Linked DNA regions of Oceanicoccus sp. KOV_DT_Chl. The protein of the gene in region 1 binds, or shares a complex with, the protein of each later gene. Links are inferred from orthologs where the notes say so. Each region holds a gene or a part of one and is shown in the gene's direction. Other genes may lie near its edges.

Region 1 (2,997 bases):
GCCGGCACCGAAGCCCAGATTCATTGCCATTGAAAGTCCAGCGGTGATAGCGCTGACTAGCAATGTCATCGATAGCATCATATAGGTGTTGCGAAGGACTTTATTGGTGGCTAATGCTGAATCAGCTGATTGGCTGTTAGCAAAAACTGGATTGTCACGCATAGTTTTCTCCGTAGGGGTTAATCTGCATGTTATGTTGGCACCATCATAGCTAACTAAGTAGTAAAAGCAAGATCTAGCATCGGTAGCAAGTAATTGATTTTGCAGCTTTTACTAAAGTTAACACTGGGACAGCGGCAGTGCCTCTTAGTTCACCAATATTAAGGAATTGTCAGGTTGTTTGAATGTTTTAATATTCAGTTGGGTGGGCAGGTGTTTTATCGCGGTTTACAGTAAGTCAGCCCGCTATTTCCCACAGGGGTTATTTGACTATACTGCTGCAGGTAGCTTTGCGGGTTTTAGCTAGGGTAAATCTGGTATTTATCGTCGCTAAGTCTTTGTCTTTCTAACAATTCTTCTGAGCTAGACGTTTATGTATCGGCTGTGCTGGTGTATCCTTCGAGGCTGGATTAATAGTCGGTGAAGTGCATGAGTTATCAGGTACTGGCGCGCAAATGGCGGCCAAAAACCTTTCGTGAAATGGTGGGGCAGGAGCATGTGTTGAAGGCGCTAATAAACGCGCTGGATCATAATCGACTGCACCATGCGTATCTATTCACAGGCACCCGTGGTGTGGGCAAAACCACCATCGCTCGAATTTTGGCCAAGTGTTTAAACTGCGAAGCCGGTGTCAGCTCTGAGCCCTGCGGCCAATGCGGGGCATGTGCGTCTATTAATGAAGGCCGCTTTATTGATTTGATTGAAGTGGATGCGGCCTCCCGCACCAAAGTCGAAGACACTCGCGAGTTGTTGGAAAATGTGCAATACGCGCCAACAGTTGGGCGCTATAAGGTGTACCTGATCGATGAAGTTCATATGCTTTCGACTCACAGTTTTAATGCCTTGTTAAAAACCCTGGAAGAACCACCGCCCCATGTGAAGTTTTTGCTGGCGACTACAGATCCCCAGAAATTACCCGCGACTATTTTGTCCCGTTGTCTGCAGTTTAATTTAAAAAATATGAGCCCCGAACGCATTGTCGGCCATTTGCAATATGTGCTTGAACAGGAAATGGTTGGTTTTGATGACCCGGCTTTATGGCTATTAGGCCGTGCTGCCGATGGCAGTATGCGTGATGCCATGAGCTTGGCTGATCAGGCTATCTCCTTTGGTTCCGGTAAATTGCAGGAGGCCGATGTTCGCAATATGCTTGGCAGCATCGACCAAACAGCGGTATACGATATTCTCGAAGCGCTGGCGTCACTGGATGGTGCGCAAATACTTGCGGCCGTGGCGCGCTTGTCAGAACATGCGCCGGATTACGGTTCGGCGCTGGAAGAGTTGTTGACTTTGTTGCATAGAGTTGCGATTGCGCAAGCGGTACCGGATGCAACGGACAACAGCTTTGGTGACCGTGAGCAGGTGATGCAGTTAGCAGCGCGATTGGCGGCAGAAGATGTACAGTTATTTTATCAATTGGGAATAAATGGCCGGCGTGATTTACCGCTGGCACCGGATCCGCGTAGTGGATTTGAAATGGTGTTGCTACGGATGCTGGCGTTTAAGCCGGCGGGTATTCCTGAGCTGCCACAAGTAAGCATTCAAAACAGTGATCTCAGTCAGCCCCCGGTGTCTTCGGAGGCGCCGCAACCTACAAAAAAGTCTGAAGCGCCGCTACCGCCTGCGGCCATTACTCCAGCTGTTGTAGAAGCTGAACCTGAGTCGGTAGTGCCCGCAGCTGCACCCGCACCGGCGATAGCCACAGTGGCGGCAGTTACAGAAACTGTTGTAGCGGCTAAGCCTGCTAGAGCTGAGTTGCAAGTTGCTGTTGAAGTACCAGCGGCAATCGCGATTGCTCAGCAGCCTAAGTCCGATTTACCCGAGTCAATATCACTACAAAACCTGACCCCGGAGAACTGGAGTCATGCCTTCGAGCAATTAGGTTTTGGTGGCGTAGTTGGCAATATCGCCTCCCACTGTGTGTTGCAAAAAATTGACGGCGATCATGTGCATCTTTTATTGGATGAAAATAACGCGACACTCTTCAATGAAAGCTACAGTAATCGCATAGAGTCGCATTTAGCGGTGACATTGAATGCGCCGATTAAATTGACTATCACCGTGGGTGTGGTGGCAGTAGAAACACCTTCAATTTTAAAGGAGCGGCTGAAAGCGGAGCGTAGACAGCAAGCTTTAGTCAGTTTACAAAATGATCCCAATATACAAGTATTAATTAATCAATTTGGTGCAGAGTTAGATGAGCAGTCGGTAGAACCGATTTAAAACGGAACTCAAGCGTGGAGCCAAGAGGTATGTATGAACATTAATGATTTAATGAAGCAAGCGCAGCAGATGCAAGAGAAAATGCAGCAGGCACAGGAAGACCTGGCAGGAAAAGAAGTGCAGGGAGAGGCTGGTGCCGGCCTTGTTAAAATTGTGATGAATGGCCGTCATGATGTTCGTCGTGTCAGTATTGATGACAGCTTGTTAACGGAAGATAAAGAAGTACTGGAAGACTTGTTGGCCGCTGCGGTTAATGATGCGGTGCGTAAAGTTGAAGCCACTAATCGCGATGCCATGTCCGGGCTGGCGGGCGGTATGGATTTATCAGGATTTAAAATGCCCTTTAGTTAAGTCTTTTTTATAATAGTCAGCAAATTATGTTTTATAAAATCAACCAAAGAACAGAAGTCCTATGGCATTTAGCCCCTTAATAGACCAGTTAGTTGACGCGCTTCGCTGTTTGCCCGGAGTAGGCCCAAAATCTGCTCAGCGCATGGCCTTTCATTTATTAGAGCGAGACCGTGAGGGCGGTTTTAAATTAGCGAAAAAATTAGAGCAATCGATGACCGGTGTCACCCGTTGTGAAAATTGTCGCACCTTAACCGAGCAATTGCG
Region 2 (3,019 bases), on another replicon or contig:
AAACAGATCCGACGATAATTTATGGTTTGGGTGCCGGGTTTGATGGCAATTTACGTTCGCGTCATTTAAAAGATAAAACTAATATTTATAATACCTATCGTTACCATGGCTTAACGCCTACACCGATTGCGCTTGCTGGTAGAGAGGCGATACACGCGGCGTTGCATCCCGCTAAAGGAGATGCCCTATATTTTGTTGCTAAAGGTGACGGCAGCCATTATTTTTCGAGCACGCTTGAGGAGCATCAACAAGCGGTGCGCAAATATCAAATTTTTCAACGCAGTAAAAATTACTCATCTATGCCGGATAGTAAGCGGCAAGGTTGAGTGTGAGGAGAGTGTTTTTTTGTCAGTGACGCGTGGTGTCTTTATTACCATAGAGGGTGGGGAGGGCGTAGGTAAGTCCACTAACATCCAGTATTTGGCTGAGCAATTATCGTCTGCGGGCATCGCTTTGTGTTTGACGCGTGAGCCTGGCGGCACGCCGTTGGCAGAAGATGTCCGGAAATTGTTATTAAGCCCGAGAGAGGAAGCTGTGGCGGAAAATACCGAGCTGTTATTGATGTTTGCTGCCAGGGCGCAGCATATCGCTCAGGTCATTGAGCCTGCTTTGGCCAGGGGCGAGTGGGTTATTTGTGATCGATTTACCGATGCAACCTATGCTTATCAGGGCGGTGGAAGAGGTATCTCGCTGTCAAAAATCTCCGATCTGGAGCAGTGGGTGCAAGGTGAATTGCGGCCAGATTATACCTTGCTTCTGGATGCGCCGGTTGACGTAGGTTTGGGGCGGGCACATAAACGCGGCGAACTCGATCGGTTTGAACGGGAGCAGCAGGATTTTTTTGATAAAGTCCGTGCGACCTACTTGTCTCTGGCGAAGGCTAACCCTGATCGCTTTAGGATTATCAATGCGGCTCAATCGCTGGCTGAAGTGCAGCAAGATTTGGCTATAGTTATTACTGAAATGTTAGCCGCAGTTGCTGGCTTAAAGGCTAGCTCATGACGGAAGCTGCTGCGGCCATCAGATTACCTTGGCAAGAGCAACAATGGCTGCACTTAGTTGAACTGCATCAGCAAAATACCTTGCCTCATGCCATTTTGTTGGCAGGGCCTCAGGGGATAGGTAAGCAGCGGTTTGCTGAAGCGTTTACTCAATATCTATTGTGTGAGTCTCCGCGTCAAAATGTCGCTTGCGGAGAATGTCGCCAGTGTGGATTTATTCAAGCGGGTTCACACCCGGACTTGAAGTGGATTGCACCTGAGGAACGTGGTAAGCAAATTAAAATTGATCAGGTAAGGGCTTTGGTAGAGTCACTTGGACATACCGCTCAGCAAAGTGGTTATAAAGTTGTCGTATTGGCACCGGCTGAGGCAATGAATATTAATGCTGCGAATGCGTTGCTAAAAAGTCTTGAAGAGCCTGCTGCGAAAACGTTACTGGTATTGATTAGCGATGCGCAAAGCCAATTGTTGCCAACGATACGTTCACGCTGTCAGGTTGTTGGCTTTCCTTTGCCGTCTATGCCAATAGTTAAAGATTGGCTGGCCACATTGGCACCGGCCAGTACATCGTTAGAGCTGCTCTATGAGGAGGCTGCTGGTCAGCCAATGACTGCATTGGAGTTGTTAAGTGACGATGGTTTAGAGCGTCGCCAACAATTAATGACGGATTTCAGTATGCTGCTTTCAGGGCGCTTGTCAGCATTGGCGTTAGCTGAAAAATGGCAACAGTATGATTTGCGCGATATTCTGTATTGGCTGGCAAACAAGTTTTCTGGCTTACTAGCCCGGCCCTATGTCGCTGAGGAAGGTGAGGTTGCAGCAGGTGTCGCCGAGTTGTTCAAGCATATGCCCTTGATAAGTGCGCGCAACTTATTTGCTCTACTCGATCAAGTCACTAATCTACGAGTTAGCTTGGAGCGGGGTGCAAACCCCAATAAACTGTTGGCACTGGAAAGCTTGTTGCTCGAATGTTGTGAAAAAAATCACAGTTAGACAGCGGCTTGAGTATGGTGAATCTGTCTAACTAGGTCTATTCTTAGGTGTGGATAGATTAATGAATAGTAGCCTCGGGAGGCAATCTCTGGAATGAATACAGCTAGCGCACCGCAAGGTGCAAGAAATGGCATTCTTTCGCTAACGATAAAAGATAAGGCCGTATTGTACGCTGCCTATATGCCTTTTTTAATTAATGGTGGATTGTTTATCCCCACTAATAAACCGTATAAAGTAAATGATGAAGTCTTTATGCTGCTGAATTTAATGGATGAGCCTGAAAAAATTCCGGTGGCAGGGCGGGTGGTTTGGGTGACTCCTCGTGGTGCTCAAGGAAATCGCGCCGCCGGTATCGGTGTTCAGTTTAATGGTCAGGATGATACCGCAAATAATAAAATTGAAAATTATTTGGCTGGCTCCCTGGATTCTGATCGACCTACTCATACTATGTAATGATGTTTTTAACCAATTATACGGCCCGGTTTACCGGGCCGTAGTCGTTTTAATATGCCAGTATCAGAGTTTTTATGTTTGTAGATTCCCATTGTCATCTTGATCGCCTGGATTTATCGCCTTACGGTAATAGCCTTGAGGCAGCTGTCGATGCTGCCAGGCAGTGTGGTGTTGAGAGGATGCTTTGCATTGGTGTTGATATGCAAAATGCACAGACCGTAGTAGATATCGCCAATCAATTTGAAGGTGTTCATTGCTCTGTCGGAGTACATCCAATGGATGTCGCAGATGACTTGGTGGATAGGAACCAGTTACGAGCGTTGGCGACTCAGCCCAAAGTCGTCGCTATTGGTGAGACTGGACTGGACTATTTTTATTCAAAAGAATCAGCGCTGCTACAGCAAGAAAGTTTCAAGTTGCATTTAGCGTTGTCTGCAGAGCTTGCCAAGCCAGTGATAGTGCATACTCGGGACGCTCGTGAGGACACTATTCAACTAATCCGTGAATATGGTGATAGTAGTGTTGGAGGCGTTTTGCATTGCTTTACTGAAAGTTGGGAGATGGCTAAGCAG
Region 3 (2,766 bases), on another replicon or contig:
CCACATTTCTGCCATGAACTCTGGCGCGCACTGGGTAATACTGGCGCGGTTATTGATACACACTGGCCTACCGTCGACGAGGCGGCACTGGTTCGAAATAGTATTGAGCTGGTAGTGCAGATTAATGGCAAGGTTCGTGGCAAAATTGAAGTAGCCGCCGATGCCGATGAAGCCACTGTTTTTGAACTAGCCTTTGCCGACAGTAACGTGCAAAAATTTACCGACGGCAAAGAAATAAAAATGAAAAAATATATTGTGGGCAAACTAGTTACCATTGCCGTTAAATAGTTATTAATTCACGCTCTGAACTGGAAATAGCATGCCGCATTATCTGAAAGCATTTGTCCTTATTAGTAGCCTGCTGGTCAGTGCCTGTGGCTTTCATTTACGCGGCAATATAAATTTACCTGCAGGGGTTGAACCCATCATCATCACCGGCCTCCAGAATTCTGGCTCTCTTGCCATTGAGCTGCGCAATGAACTCATGGCCAACGGTATAACAATCACCACTGCCCCCGAAGAAGCAAACTACCAACTAGCGATAAGTAAAGCAGCTAGCGACAAGCGCATCACTGCGGTTGGCGAGCGAGCCAGAGCTATCGAATACCAGCTGGAACAAACAGTCGTCTTTGAATTACTAAACGCTAAAGGCCAGCGCGTACTTGGACCTAGCACTATCATTGAACGACGTATTATGCCCAATGACCCTAACAAAGTGGTCAGCACTTATCAGGAAGAAGCGATATTACGGCGTGAAATGTTAAAAAACCTGGGGGCAAAGATTGCCCGGCAATTACGCTCATTTGATTATACGACTGAACCTCCAATGGCTGAACCCACCGCTGCAACCACCTCATTGGTGCAATAAAAAATGCGACTCCGCCCGGATCAACTTAAACAAAACCTCTCAAAAACCCTGCTACCCATCTATATCGTCAGCGGCGATGAAACCTTGCTAGTACAAGAATGCTGTGATGACATTCGCCTAAGCTGCCGCCGACAGGGTTTTAGTCGTGAAGTTTTACATGTAGAAACCGGCTTCGACTGGAACGAACTATTAGCCTCCGCGGCAGCCATGTCGTTGTTCGCCGAACGGCAATTAATTGAACTGCGCATGCCAACCGGCAAGCCCGGGGATGCCGGAGGCAAGGCTCTTACCGAGTACGCCGCAAATGCCTCGCCCGATAATGTCCTGCTGATTATTTGCAATAAATTGGAAAGCGCTAGCACCCGTACCAAGTGGTATAAAAACATCGAGGCCGCCGGTGCCTCAGTGCAGTGCTGGCCGATTGAAATGGCGCAATTACCCCGCTGGATCAACAACCGTTTGAGCAGGTTGGGCTTGAACGCCAGCAGCGAAGCCATCCAAATGCTGGCCGAGAGAGTGGAAGGTAATTTATTGGCCGCCGCTCAGGAAATAGAAAAACTAAGGCTCTACACCGATGGCGATACCATCGATGCCGACACGATTACTGCGGCGGTAGCGGATAATGCTCGCTATGACGTGTTTGGTTTAGTCGATCGCGCGCTGGAAGGTAATGTCAGTAGCTGTTTGAAAAATTTGCAGGGGTTAAAAGCTGAAGGCACCGAACCCCCGTACTGCTATGGGCATTAACCAGAGAACTACGCACGCTGTATCATTGCGCCACCCAAATCGAACAAGGTAATGGCATTGACCGTGTGCTACAAAGCCAACGCGTGTGGGATAAACGTAAACCATTGGTCAGCAACGCGCTGCGCCGGCTCAATGTCAAACAGCTAACCCGCATGATTAAAACCGCTAACACTATTGACCGGTCGATCAAAGGCTTGAGTAAAGACAACAGCTGGGATTTATTAGAACAGCTGGTGATGGCAATGGCGGGTAGAGAATTACTTTTACAACACTAATACACTACCCACACTACAAAAACACCCGTTTAAAATCTGGCAAACGTTATCAGGACAAGGTCCCACCATCCATACGAATATCTTCGCCGGTAATATGGGCGCCATCTTCCGATGCCAACATCGCAATGACCCCGGCCACTACTTCAGGCCCTTTGGGCCCGGTAATCGAACTAATCCGCCCCAGCAAGTCGTAATCATAATCATCCGGCATACTGATATTTGCTGTCATATTGGTTTTAATATCACCAGGACAGATGCAGTTAGCGCGGACTCCACGCTTGGCATATTCCACCGCAATAGAACGGGTCATCGCCAGCACGCCACCCTTAGTTGCTGAATAAGCGGCACCAGAAGGCAAACCTGCCAGCGAAGCAGTAGACGCCGCATTCACAATATTGCCCTTGGTTTCTAACAGATGTGGCAAGGCCGCTTTGCACAGTAAAAACGTACCGGTTAAATTTACATCAATAATTTTTTGCCAGGTCGCCAGATCCAATTGGTGAGTGGAATGAAAACCTAATATACCGGCCATATTCACTATCACATCCAACTTGCCATAGATATCAATAGCCGCTTGCACACAGTTATTAACCTGCTCTTCATTACTGATATCAAAAGCATGGGCAGCAGCACTACCTCCCGCGGCAGTTATCGCTGCCACCGTTTCTGTTAGTGCTTCTGCATTTAAATCTGTACACAATACGCTGGCACCTTCGCTGGCCAAGCGTTCAGCGGCAGCACGACCTATGCCCGATGCGGCCCCGGTAATTAAAGCGACTTTATTGCTAAAACGTTGCATGGTTTACTCCCAATTTTTATTCGCATTGAGCAGAGCTTGAACGCTAGCGCTATACAGGTCAACATTCAAACCCTACA

The links. The genes of interacting proteins can lie anywhere in the genome.
Region 2: the proteins of dnaX (region 1) and UNITIG_RS16200 are in contact, whole or in part, in a cryo-EM structure (PDB 8GIZ), measured with the Escherichia coli proteins. The link is inferred for Oceanicoccus sp. KOV_DT_Chl from one-to-one orthologs.
Region 3: the proteins of dnaX (region 1) and holA are in contact, whole or in part, in a cryo-EM structure (PDB 8GIZ), measured with the Escherichia coli proteins. The link is inferred for Oceanicoccus sp. KOV_DT_Chl from one-to-one orthologs.

What each region holds. Positions count from the first base shown.
Region 1 is NZ_FQLF01000001.1:753,950-756,946, forward strand. What follows is about bases 14-2,985. They hold dnaX (DNA polymerase III subunit gamma/tau), read left to right. Parts: upstream 14-588; coding sequence 589-2,382; downstream 2,383-2,985. Other genes in these bases: UNITIG_RS03475 (Bax inhibitor-1/YccA family protein), read right to left, coding at 14-162; UNITIG_RS03485 (YbaB/EbfC family nucleoid-associated protein), read left to right, coding at 2,416-2,733; recR (recombination mediator RecR), read left to right, coding at 2,795-2,985. Outside these bases: more of UNITIG_RS03475, read right to left, coding at 1-13; more of recR, read left to right, coding at 2,986-2,997. UniProt on the Escherichia coli protein: Part of the beta sliding clamp loading complex, which hydrolyzes ATP to load the beta clamp onto primed DNA to form the DNA replication pre-initiation complex.
Region 2 is NZ_FQLF01000004.1:143,335-146,353, forward strand. What follows is about bases 3-2,996. They hold UNITIG_RS16200 (DNA polymerase III subunit delta'), read left to right. Parts: upstream 3-998; coding sequence 999-1,994; downstream 1,995-2,996. Other genes in these bases: mltG (endolytic transglycosylase MltG), read left to right, coding at 3-326; tmk (dTMP kinase), read left to right, coding at 352-1,002; UNITIG_RS16205 (PilZ domain-containing protein), read left to right, coding at 2,088-2,447; UNITIG_RS16210 (TatD family hydrolase), read left to right, coding at 2,522-2,996. Outside these bases: more of mltG, read left to right, coding at 1-2; more of UNITIG_RS16210, read left to right, coding at 2,997-3,019. UniProt on the Escherichia coli protein: Part of the beta sliding clamp loading complex, which hydrolyzes ATP to load the beta clamp onto primed DNA to form the DNA replication pre-initiation complex.
Region 3 is NZ_FQLF01000002.1:511,892-514,657, forward strand. Bases 3-2,743 are described here. They hold holA (DNA polymerase III subunit delta), read left to right. Parts: upstream 3-871; coding sequence 872-1,615; downstream 1,616-2,743. Other genes in these bases: leuS (leucine--tRNA ligase), read left to right, coding at 3-288; lptE (LPS assembly lipoprotein LptE), read left to right, coding at 320-868; UNITIG_RS25485 (hypothetical protein), read left to right, coding at 1,654-1,890; UNITIG_RS06030 (SDR family NAD(P)-dependent oxidoreductase), read right to left, coding at 1,940-2,689. Also shown: more of leuS, read left to right, coding at 1-2. UniProt on the Escherichia coli protein: Part of the beta sliding clamp loading complex, which hydrolyzes ATP to load the beta clamp onto primed DNA to form the DNA replication pre-initiation complex.